4 regions of the Nocardioides zeae genome follow, and region 1 is predicted to be linked to each of the others. Evidence: predicted binding sites of a transcription regulator. Region 1 holds the regulator's gene; each other region holds the start of a gene.
What was found. The regulator LexA, encoded in region 1, represses DNA repair genes until DNA is damaged. The targets are predictions, from matches to a motif close to TCGAACANNTGTTCGA.
Positions count from the first base shown of each region.

Region 2: the regulator LexA is predicted to act here: its motif matches at 1,343-1,358, upstream of QE405_RS04330 (LysM peptidoglycan-binding domain-containing protein).
Region 3: the regulator LexA is predicted to act here: its motif matches at 933-948, upstream of QE405_RS14420 (HNH endonuclease signature motif containing protein).
Region 4: the regulator LexA is predicted to act here: its motif matches at 1,268-1,283, upstream of QE405_RS10175 (HNH endonuclease signature motif containing protein).

Region 1 is NZ_JAUTAN010000001.1:12,115-14,310, forward strand. Features, by position in the region: gene QE405_RS00035 (fibronectin type III domain-containing protein) at 1-167, opposite strand, end outside; gene QE405_RS00040 (hypothetical protein) at 291-734, opposite strand; gene lexA (transcriptional repressor LexA) at 816-1,559, opposite strand; gene QE405_RS00050 (LysM peptidoglycan-binding domain-containing protein) at 1,906-2,196, shown strand, end outside.
Region 2 is NZ_JAUTAN010000001.1:913,322-915,517, reverse strand. Features, by position in the region: gene QE405_RS04345 (Mrp/NBP35 family ATP-binding protein) at 1-352, shown strand, start outside; gene QE405_RS04340 (sec-independent translocase) at 354-683, shown strand; gene QE405_RS04335 (hypothetical protein) at 735-1,289, opposite strand; gene QE405_RS04330 (LysM peptidoglycan-binding domain-containing protein) at 1,393-2,175, shown strand; gene QE405_RS04325 (Rv3235 family protein) at 2,186-2,196, shown strand, end outside.
Region 3 is NZ_JAUTAN010000001.1:3,035,901-3,038,096, forward strand. Features, by position in the region: gene QE405_RS14415 (hypothetical protein) at 1-325, opposite strand, end outside; gene QE405_RS14420 (HNH endonuclease signature motif containing protein) at 962-2,196, shown strand, end outside.
Region 4 is NZ_JAUTAN010000001.1:2,130,334-2,132,529, forward strand. Features, by position in the region: gene QE405_RS10170 (glycosyltransferase) at 1-1,028, shown strand, start outside; gene QE405_RS10175 (HNH endonuclease signature motif containing protein) at 1,297-2,196, shown strand, end outside.

The sequences.
Region 1 (2,196 bases):
CCGGGGAGCGACGACAGGGCCAGGGGATCGGACGCCGGGGTGGCTGCCACGGCAGCCGCCGGGCCCGCCGTGCCCGCCGCACCGCCGGGCGCAGCGCCGACCGCCGGCGGCAGCGCGCAGCCGGCGACCACGAGGGCCACGACGACGAGGAGGCGGAAGGGCGACATGGGGCCATCCAACCCCGCCGGGGCGTCGGACGGGCACAGGTCCGTCGCCCTGGGGATGACGGGTCCGCGCTGTACGGGTGGGGACGGAGAGCGGGCCGTCCTGATCCGTGCGGCCCGCGCGGATCAGAAGAAGGAGAGCACGTAGGCGCCGAGGAGCGCGACGATCACCACGAGGGCCACGACCCGGGCCCAGGTCGGGACGCTGCTGACGAAGTGGTCGGGCGTACTGTCGTCCCGGACGCCGGTGTCACGGAGCTCCGGCGGGTCGTCGAGGTCGCCCGCGTAGGGCTCCCCGGCCTGCCACCCGCCCCCGTTGGACGGGTGCTGGCGCCGGGCCTCGAGCTCCGCGGAGCACTGGTCCATCCAGGCGTCGACGACGCCCGCGTCGTACACCTGGGCGTCGTGCACCGCCGGGAACGGACGGGGGTCGAAGGGGCCGGGGTGGAAGCCGGTGCGTCGGCCGCGACGCATCTCCTCGACCAGCGCGGTGACGTGGGCGTCCACGTCGCGGATCCGGTAGCCGTCGGCAGCCTCCAGCACCGGGAAGCGCGGGGTGTCGCTCGGCATTGCGGTCTCCTCGGGGACGGCCTCGACGTGATCCTACGGCCGTCCCCGGGCCCGGGACGACCGGGCCCGGAGCAGTCGGGATCAGAGGCGGCGGAGGACCGCCGTCACCTTGCCGAGGATGGTGGCGTGGGTGCCGTCGATCGGGTCGTACGCCTCGTTGTGGGGGAGGAGCCAGACCTGCCCGTTGCGGCGCTGGAACGTCTTCACGGTCGCCTCGCCGTCGATCATCGCGGCGACGATCTCGCCGTTCTCGGCCGTCGGCTGCTGGCGGACCACCACGTAGTCGCCGTCGCAGATCGCCGCGTCGATCATCGAGTCGCCGGACACCTCCAGCATGTAGAGCGTGCCGTCCCCGACGAGCTGCTGCGGGAGGGGGAAGACCTCCTCGACCCGCTGCTCCGCGAGGATCGGGCCGCCGGCCGCGATCCGTCCGACGACCGGCACGTACGTCGCGGCGGGGCGCGCCTCGCCGATGTCGGTCTCGTCGATGACGGACTCGTCCGCGCTGGAGAGCGCCGCGCGCTCGACCTCGAGGCCGTGCCCGACCACCTGGATCGCCCGGGGGCGGTTGGGGTCGCGACGGAGGTAACCCTTCTCCTCCAGCGCCTTGAGCTGGTGGGCGACCGAGGACGAGCTGGTGAGGCCGACCTGCTCGCCGATCTCGCGCATGCTCGGCGGGTAGCCCCGCTCGTCGAGCGCGGTCGTGATGACGGCGAGCACGCGCGCCTGGCGCGGCGTCAGGCGCGCCTGCCCCGCACCGGGCTGCGGCACCGCCGACACGTCCGTCACCCCTGCGTCGTCGCCCGGGTCCTTGGTCGCCGCCATGTCCGTCCTTCTTTCCGCGCCCTCGGACGCTTCGCCGCTCGGTCGACTGCTCGGTGCCCCCGCGCCGTGCTGCAGGCGGGACACCGTCGCGGACCGCACGCTAGTCGTCGGACCCGTGCGGATTCAAACATCTGTTCGACCGGCGTGTCCCGTGTCGCCGTCGGTACGCCGTCGAAGAAATGTTCGACCGCACCCTTGATCCGATCGAACACCTGCTCTAGTGTCGCTCAGGTGTTCGATCGAACGTGTGATCGACGGTGGGTCCGGCGGTGACGCCGACCAGAACTGTCGGTGGCCGTCGATAGACATCGCTCGTCACGACCCGACACTTCCCCAGGAGGTCACCATGAGCTCGACCGCATTCGCCCCGCAGCTGCCGGCAACCCGGTCCGCCCGTCCTGTTCGCGCGGTCCGTCCGGCGCGCCCGGCTCCCCGGGCGCAGGGCTCGCTGCGCCTCACGCGACGCGGCCGTCTGGTGGTGCTGGTGCTCGGTCTCGTCGCCATGCTCGCCCTGGGCGTCGTCCTCGGCTCGGTGTCCGCCGCGAGCGACGAGTCGACCGCCGGGCAGACGGAGACCATCCGCGTCCAGTCGGGCGACACGCTGTGGGACATCGCCGCGGCGCGTGCCGGTTCGGGC
Region 2 (2,196 bases), 900 kb from region 1:
CGCCGGCACGATGGCCTCGATGATGCACCAGCGGGTCGTCGGCGTCGTCGAGAACATGAGCTACTTCGTCAGCCCCGACTCGGGCGAGAAGCTCGAGATCTTCGGCAGCGGCGGCGGCGACCGCGTGGCCGCGACGCTCTCGCAGCGGTTCGGGTACGACGTGCGCGTGCTGGGCCGGATCCCGCTCGACCCGTCGCTGCGCGAGGGCGGGGACGCGGGCAAGCCCATCGTCGAGTCGGACCCGACGACGCCCGCCGCGCAGCAGCTCCTCGCGATCGCCCAGGGACTCACGGGCCGCGGCCGCGGGCTCGCGGGCATGCAGCTCGGACTGACGCCCACCGCGAAGTTCTGACGTGTTCGGCATCGGCCTGCCCGAGCTCGCGGTCATCGGGCTCGTCGCGATGATGGTGCTCGGTCCCGACCGCCTCCCCCAGGTGGCGAAGCAGGCCGGTCAGATGGTGCGCCAGCTGCGCGGGTTCGCGCGCACCGCCCGGGACGACCTCCGCTCGGAGCTCGGGCCCGAGTACGCCGACCTCGAGCTGCGCGACCTCGACCCCCGCACCATCGTGCGCAAGCACATCATGGAGGCGCTCGCCGAGGACGAGATGGACAAGCCGGTGCGCGACGGCCAGCGGCCGCTGGCCGCCGGCGAGGTCCCGCCGTACGACGCGGACGCGACCTGACCCACGGCTGACCCACGGCTGACCCACGGCTGACCCACGGCTGACCGGCCCCTAGACGACCGCGGAGACGCCGCTCCGGACGGCGGCGACCGCCGCCAGCGCGACCAGGACGGTCCGCCGTCCGCGTCCGGAGCGCACGGCGACCTCGACGAAGTCGGCGCCCACCCGCCGCACGACGCACTCGTGCCGCGCGCCGCCACGCTGGTGCAGCACGCACTCGGTCTCGGCGTCCGCGAGCCGCCGCAGCGCGGCGCCCAGCCCGAGCCGCTGGACCGGTGACCAGGTGATCTCGGGGCGCGAGCGCTCGGAGGCGCCGTGGACCGCCTCGACCGCGGCGAGGGCGACGACCCAGTCCGCGGCCGTCGCCCGGACCAGGCACCACCCGTCGCCCGTGCGTCCGACGACGCCCCGCACCGTGCCGACCCCCTCGACGTCGAACGACACCTCGGTGTCGACGGACGCGACGATCCGGCTGGCCAGCGTCACCGCGCGGTACTCCGCACGGCTCCGGTCCCCCACCTCCAGGGTGCGTTCCCGGTCGTAGGCGGCCGTCGCCTCCTGCTCGAGCTCGTCGAACAGGGCGAAGAGGCGCGCATCCGAGGTCACGGGGACGAGCCTGCCAGCGCCCACCGGCTGTGGACAACCCTTTGACGATGCAGTCGAGCAGGCGTTGAATGATGCAAACGCACGCAAACGCAAAGGTCTCGGGATGTCCTCTTCCGTCGGCGTGGCGCGATGGCGGGTGGCCGTCGTCGCGCTCCTCGCCTCCCTGCTCCTCCTCGGCGCGGTCGCGCTCGCCCTCCCGGGCGTCGTCCCCGTCGCCGACCCGCTCCTGTCCGGGGGCGACCCGCACGCGACGTACGACGCGCTCCTCGTCGCCCTGGCGTCGACGGCGCTCCTCGTGGCGGCCCCCTGGTGCTGGGTGCTCGTGGCGCTCGTCTGCGTCGACGCCCTGCGTGGCGCGGAACGGCAGCGCCGCGGCTGCCCGGCCGTGCTCCGCCGCAGCGTGCTGCTGGCCCTGGGCGTGACGACCGCCGTGGCCCTCGCCCAGCCGGCGACGGCGGTCACCGCTCCGGCGGCGGACCCGTCCACGACCGGCGAGACCGCCGTCGGGGCGACGGGGGCCACCGGTGCCCTCGCCGGCGGTCGCGCCTCCTCGCCGACGGCCGAGCTGCTCGACGGCCTCCCGCTGCCCGACCGCCCCGACGGCCCCGACGGCCTCGTCCCCGCCGCCGGTGCGGCCACGGCCGCCACCGCGGGCAGGGGTTCGGCGGCGAGCGGTGCGCCCCGGCCCCACCACGTGGTCGTCGCCGGTGACGACCTGTGGTCCATCGCGGCGGCCCACCTCCCGGCCGGCGCGGACGACGCGGCGGTGCTCGACGCGACGCTCGCGCTGCACCGCGCGAACGCCGACGTCGTCGGGCCCGACCCCGACCTGATCCATCCCGGCCAGCGCCTCGACCTGGGCGCCCTGTCCCGTCCGAGCGAGTGAGGAGCACCCGATGACCACCAC
Region 3 (2,196 bases), 3.0 Mb from region 1:
TGCCGAGCTTGGCGATCGCCTTGTCGACGGCGATGCTGCCCATCTTGCCGGCGCGGGCGGGCACGATCCCCTGCCACCCGAGACCGCCCGAGAGGAACCCGGGGATCTCCTGCACCTTGCGGGGCGACGCCGTCGCGAGCTCCTTGAGACCGGGCACGCGGAAGCCGTGGAAGTGGGTCGGGGAGAAGAGCATCCACAGCCCCGACCAGTTGATGAGCCAACCGACCACGGCGGTGAAGACGGGGATGGACCAGAAGTGGACCCAGTCCATGTGCGCGAGGTAGTCGCGCAGCCAGTCCAGCGCTGCTTCGAGCGTCGACCTCACCACCTCGTGCCGCACGGCGTCGTTGCCGCTGGTCAGTCCCTGTCCGCACCGTAGCGTCCGGACGGGTGCCACGGGCCCGGTAGGACGGACAGAAACGTGACATCCATGCTGTCACATCGGGTGAACGGCAGGGGTGGCGTCGGGTCACGGGCGTCGAGGTGGGTCGGACGGCGCGGCGGGAGCGTCGAGTTGGGTCGGACGGCGCGGCGGGGGCGTCGAGGTGGGTCGGACGGCGCGGCGGGGTCGTCGAGTTGGCTTGGACGGCGCGGCGGGCGCGTCGAGTTGGGTTGGACGGCGCGGCGCGGTGCGTCGAGGTGGGTCGGATGGCGCGGCGGGTGCGTCGAGGTGGGTCGAACGGCGCGGCGGGTGCGACGGGTTGGCTTGTACGGCGCGGTGCGGTGCGTCGAGGTGGGTCGGATGGCGCGGCGGGGTCGTCGAGTTGGGTCGAACGGCGCGGCGGGTGCGACGGGTTGCCTTGTACGGCGCGGTGCGGTGCGTCGAGTTGTCGTGTACGCCGCGGAGCGGGCGGGGACTCGTCGCTGCGTACGTGGCAACTCGACGCCGGCCTCGGATCGGTCATCCACAGATCACCACCGAGAGGTGGTGATCGAATGCGTGTTCGACTAGAGTGGGGTCATGGATCGGGGGACCCACACCACAGCGACCGCGTTGATCGACGCGGTCCGCGAGCGCACGACGGCGGCTCGTGTCGCGGAGGCGGCTGCGTTCGTCGCGGTGGGTGACTGGGCGGCTGCGCACACCTCTGAGGAGGTCGTGGGGGATCCGTTCACGTCGTTGGGTGAGTGGCACGAGGAGTCCTACGTCGAGGCTCTGGCGGGGGATCAGTTCCTCGAGCTGGGTGGGCCGGGTGCGCCGGTGGTGGCGGAGTTCTGCATCGGCGAGATCGCCGCCGCCCGGGGGTGCTCGTTCGACGCGGCCCGGCGACTGGTCGGCGACGCGATCGAGCTGCGCTACCGGCTCCCCCGGGTCCACGCCCGCATCGCCGCGGGCGAGGTCGACGTCTGGCGAGGCCGCCGCGTCGCCCAAGCGACGCGCACCCTGACGCTCGAGGCGGCGGGGTTCGTGGATCGGCACGTGGCGTACGTCGCGGGCAAGGCCACCGGTCCCGAGGTCGATCGGCTGGTGGCGGAGGCGGCGGCTCGGTTCGACCCCGAGACCACCGAGGCCGAACGGGCTGAGGCCGACGGGGGCCGGCACCTGACGATCGAGCTGGGCGACGTGGGCTACGCGGATGCGTTGACCGGGACCCTGCGCGGAACCGTGGACGTCCACGGGACGCTCGACCTGGCCGACGCGCTGGACTTGGAGCGGACGGTCGCGCACGTGGCGCGGCAGCTGGTCGAGCTGGGGTGCGGTCAGGACCTCGACGCACGGCGTTCCATCGCCCTGGGCGAGATCGCGCGACGGTGCGATGGCGTCACGACCCTCGACTACGCCACGGCCGACGAGTCCGCCGAGAGCGAGCGACGCCCGGTCCAGCGGGCCCGGCGCGAGGTCGTGCTGTTCGTCCATCTCGACCAGGCCGCGATCACCGGCACCCTCAACGGATTCGGCCCGGGGATCGACGCCTGCACCGGCACGACCGGGATCGACCTGGCCCGGCTCGACACCCCCGGCCTACCCCGCGGGGCCGTCATGGCCGAGCAGGTCCAGGCCTGGTGCGCCAGCCCCGACACGACGGTGACCGTGAAGCCGATCATTGACCTCAACCTCGACGACGCCGGGAACGGCTACACCCCACCGGACCGGATCGCTGACCACGTCCGTGTCCGCTGGCCCAGGTGTGTGTTCCCGTACTGCACCCGCAGCTCACGCACCGCTGACCTCGACCACTGCCAGGCCTACGAGGA
Region 4 (2,196 bases), 2.1 Mb from region 1:
GCCTCCTCGTGCGGCAGCTCCGGGCGACGGCCGCGCTGCAGGTGCGGCTCGCGGAGGAGCTGCGGGAGGCGTGGCGCGGCGAGCGTCCCGACCTCGTGCTCGCCGACTTCACGATGGCCGCGGTCGGGCCCACCGCCGACGCCGTCGGGATCCCCTGGTGGACGACGCACCCTTCCCCCTGCGCGATCGAGGCGCGGAGCGGCCCGCCGTCGTACGTCGGCGGGTGGCGCCCCGGGCGGGGACCCCTGGGGCGTGCGCGGGACGCGGCCGGCCGGCGGTTCGTGCGGGGCTTCAAGAGCGTGGCGCCGCGGCTCGCCGGGGCGCGGCTCGACGACGTCGGGCTGTCGTCGCTGTACCGCGTGGACGGGTCGGAGGCCATCTACTCCGCCGAGCGGGTGCTGGCACTGGTGCCGGGGGCGATCGAGTACCCGCGGGCGCTCCCGGCCGCGGTGCGGTACGTGGGGCCGGTGCTGTACACGCCCTCGCCCTCCCGTCGTCCTCTCGTGCTGCGCCCTGGGTGCCGGCACGTGCTCGTGACGGCCGGGACGCACGTGGCGTGGCACCGGGAGGCGCTGGTCGGGGCTGCTTCCCGGGCGGCGGCGGTGCTGGCCGCGCGGGATGTGGAGCTGCACCTGAGCCTGGGGCGGGCGGGGGCCTCACTGCCTGCGGGCGTGTCTGTTCCCGACGGTCTGGCCGTCCACGACGTCGTCGACTACACCCGCGACCTGGGGCGCTTCGACGCCGTCGTCCACCACGGCGGCTCCGGCGTCCTCGGCCACACGCTCGCCGCCGGCCTGCCGTCGGTCGTGTGGCCGGTCGACTACGACCAGCCCGACCACGCGGCGCGCCTGGTCGACGCGGGCGTGGCGGTGCGGCTGGAGCACCCGGAGCGGCTGGCGGAGGCGGTGGTGCGGGTGCTGGAGGACCCGTCGTGCCGCGACGCCGCGGGGGCGGTCGCTCGCACCATCGCGGCCCGCCCCGCCCTCGAGACCATCACCGCCGCCGTACGCGCGCGGCTGGGGGTGTGAGCGCGTCGAGTTGGGTTGGACGGCGCGGCGTGGGCGTCGAGTTGGGTCGGACGGCGCGGCGTGGGCGTCGAGGTGGGTTGAACGGCGCGGCGGGGGGCGTCGAGGTGGGTTGAACGGCGCGGCGGGAGCGTCGAGTTGGGTTGTACGCCGTGGTGCGGGCGGGGACTCGTCGCTGCGTACGTGACAACTCGACGACAGCCGGTGCCGGTCATCCACAGATCACCACCAAGAGGTGGTCATCGCACACGTGTTCGACTAGAGTGGGGTCATGGATCGGGGGACCCAGCACACGGCGGCGACGGCGGCGACTGCGTTGATCGACGCGGTCCGCGAGCGCGCGACGGCGGCTCGTCTTGCGGAAGCGGCTGCGTTCGTCGCGGTGGGTGACTGGGCGGCTGCGCACACCTCTGAGGAGGTCGTGGGGGATCCGATCACGGTGCTGGGTGAGTGGCACGAGGAGTCCTACGCCGAGACCCTGGCCGGGGACCAGTTCCTCGAGCTGGGTGGGCCGGGGGCGCCGGTGGTGGCGGAGTTCTGCATCGGCGAGGTCGCCGCTGCTCGGGGGTGCTCGTTCGACGCCGCACGGCGACTGGTCGGCGACGCGATCGAGCTGCGCTACCGCCTCCCCCGGGTCCACGCCCGGATCGCCGCGGGCGAAGTCGACGTCTGGCGAGGACGCCGAATCGCCCAGACCACGCGCACGCTGACCTTCGAGGCGGCGGGGTTCGTGGACCGGCACGTCGCGTACGTCGCGCACAAGGCCACCGGCCCCGAGGTCGACCGGCTCGTGGCCGAGGCCGCGGCTCGGTTCGACCCCGAGACCACCGAGGCCGAGCGGGCCGAGGCCGACGGAGGACGCCACCTGACGATCGAGCTGGGCGACGTCGGCTACGCAGATCCGTTGACCGGGACCATCCGCGGCACGGTGGACGTCCACGGGACCCTCGACCTCGCCGACGCGCTCGACCTGGAACGCACGGTCGCGCACGTCGCGCGGCAACTGACCGAGCTGGGCTGCGACCAGGACCTCGACGTCCGCCGCTCCATCGCCCTCGGTGAGATCGCCCGGCGCTGCGACGGGGTGGCGACGTTGGAGTACGACGCGGACCAGCCGCCCACGCAGCCGCCCACGCCGACGCGGACACGGCGGGAGGTGGTGCTGTTCGTG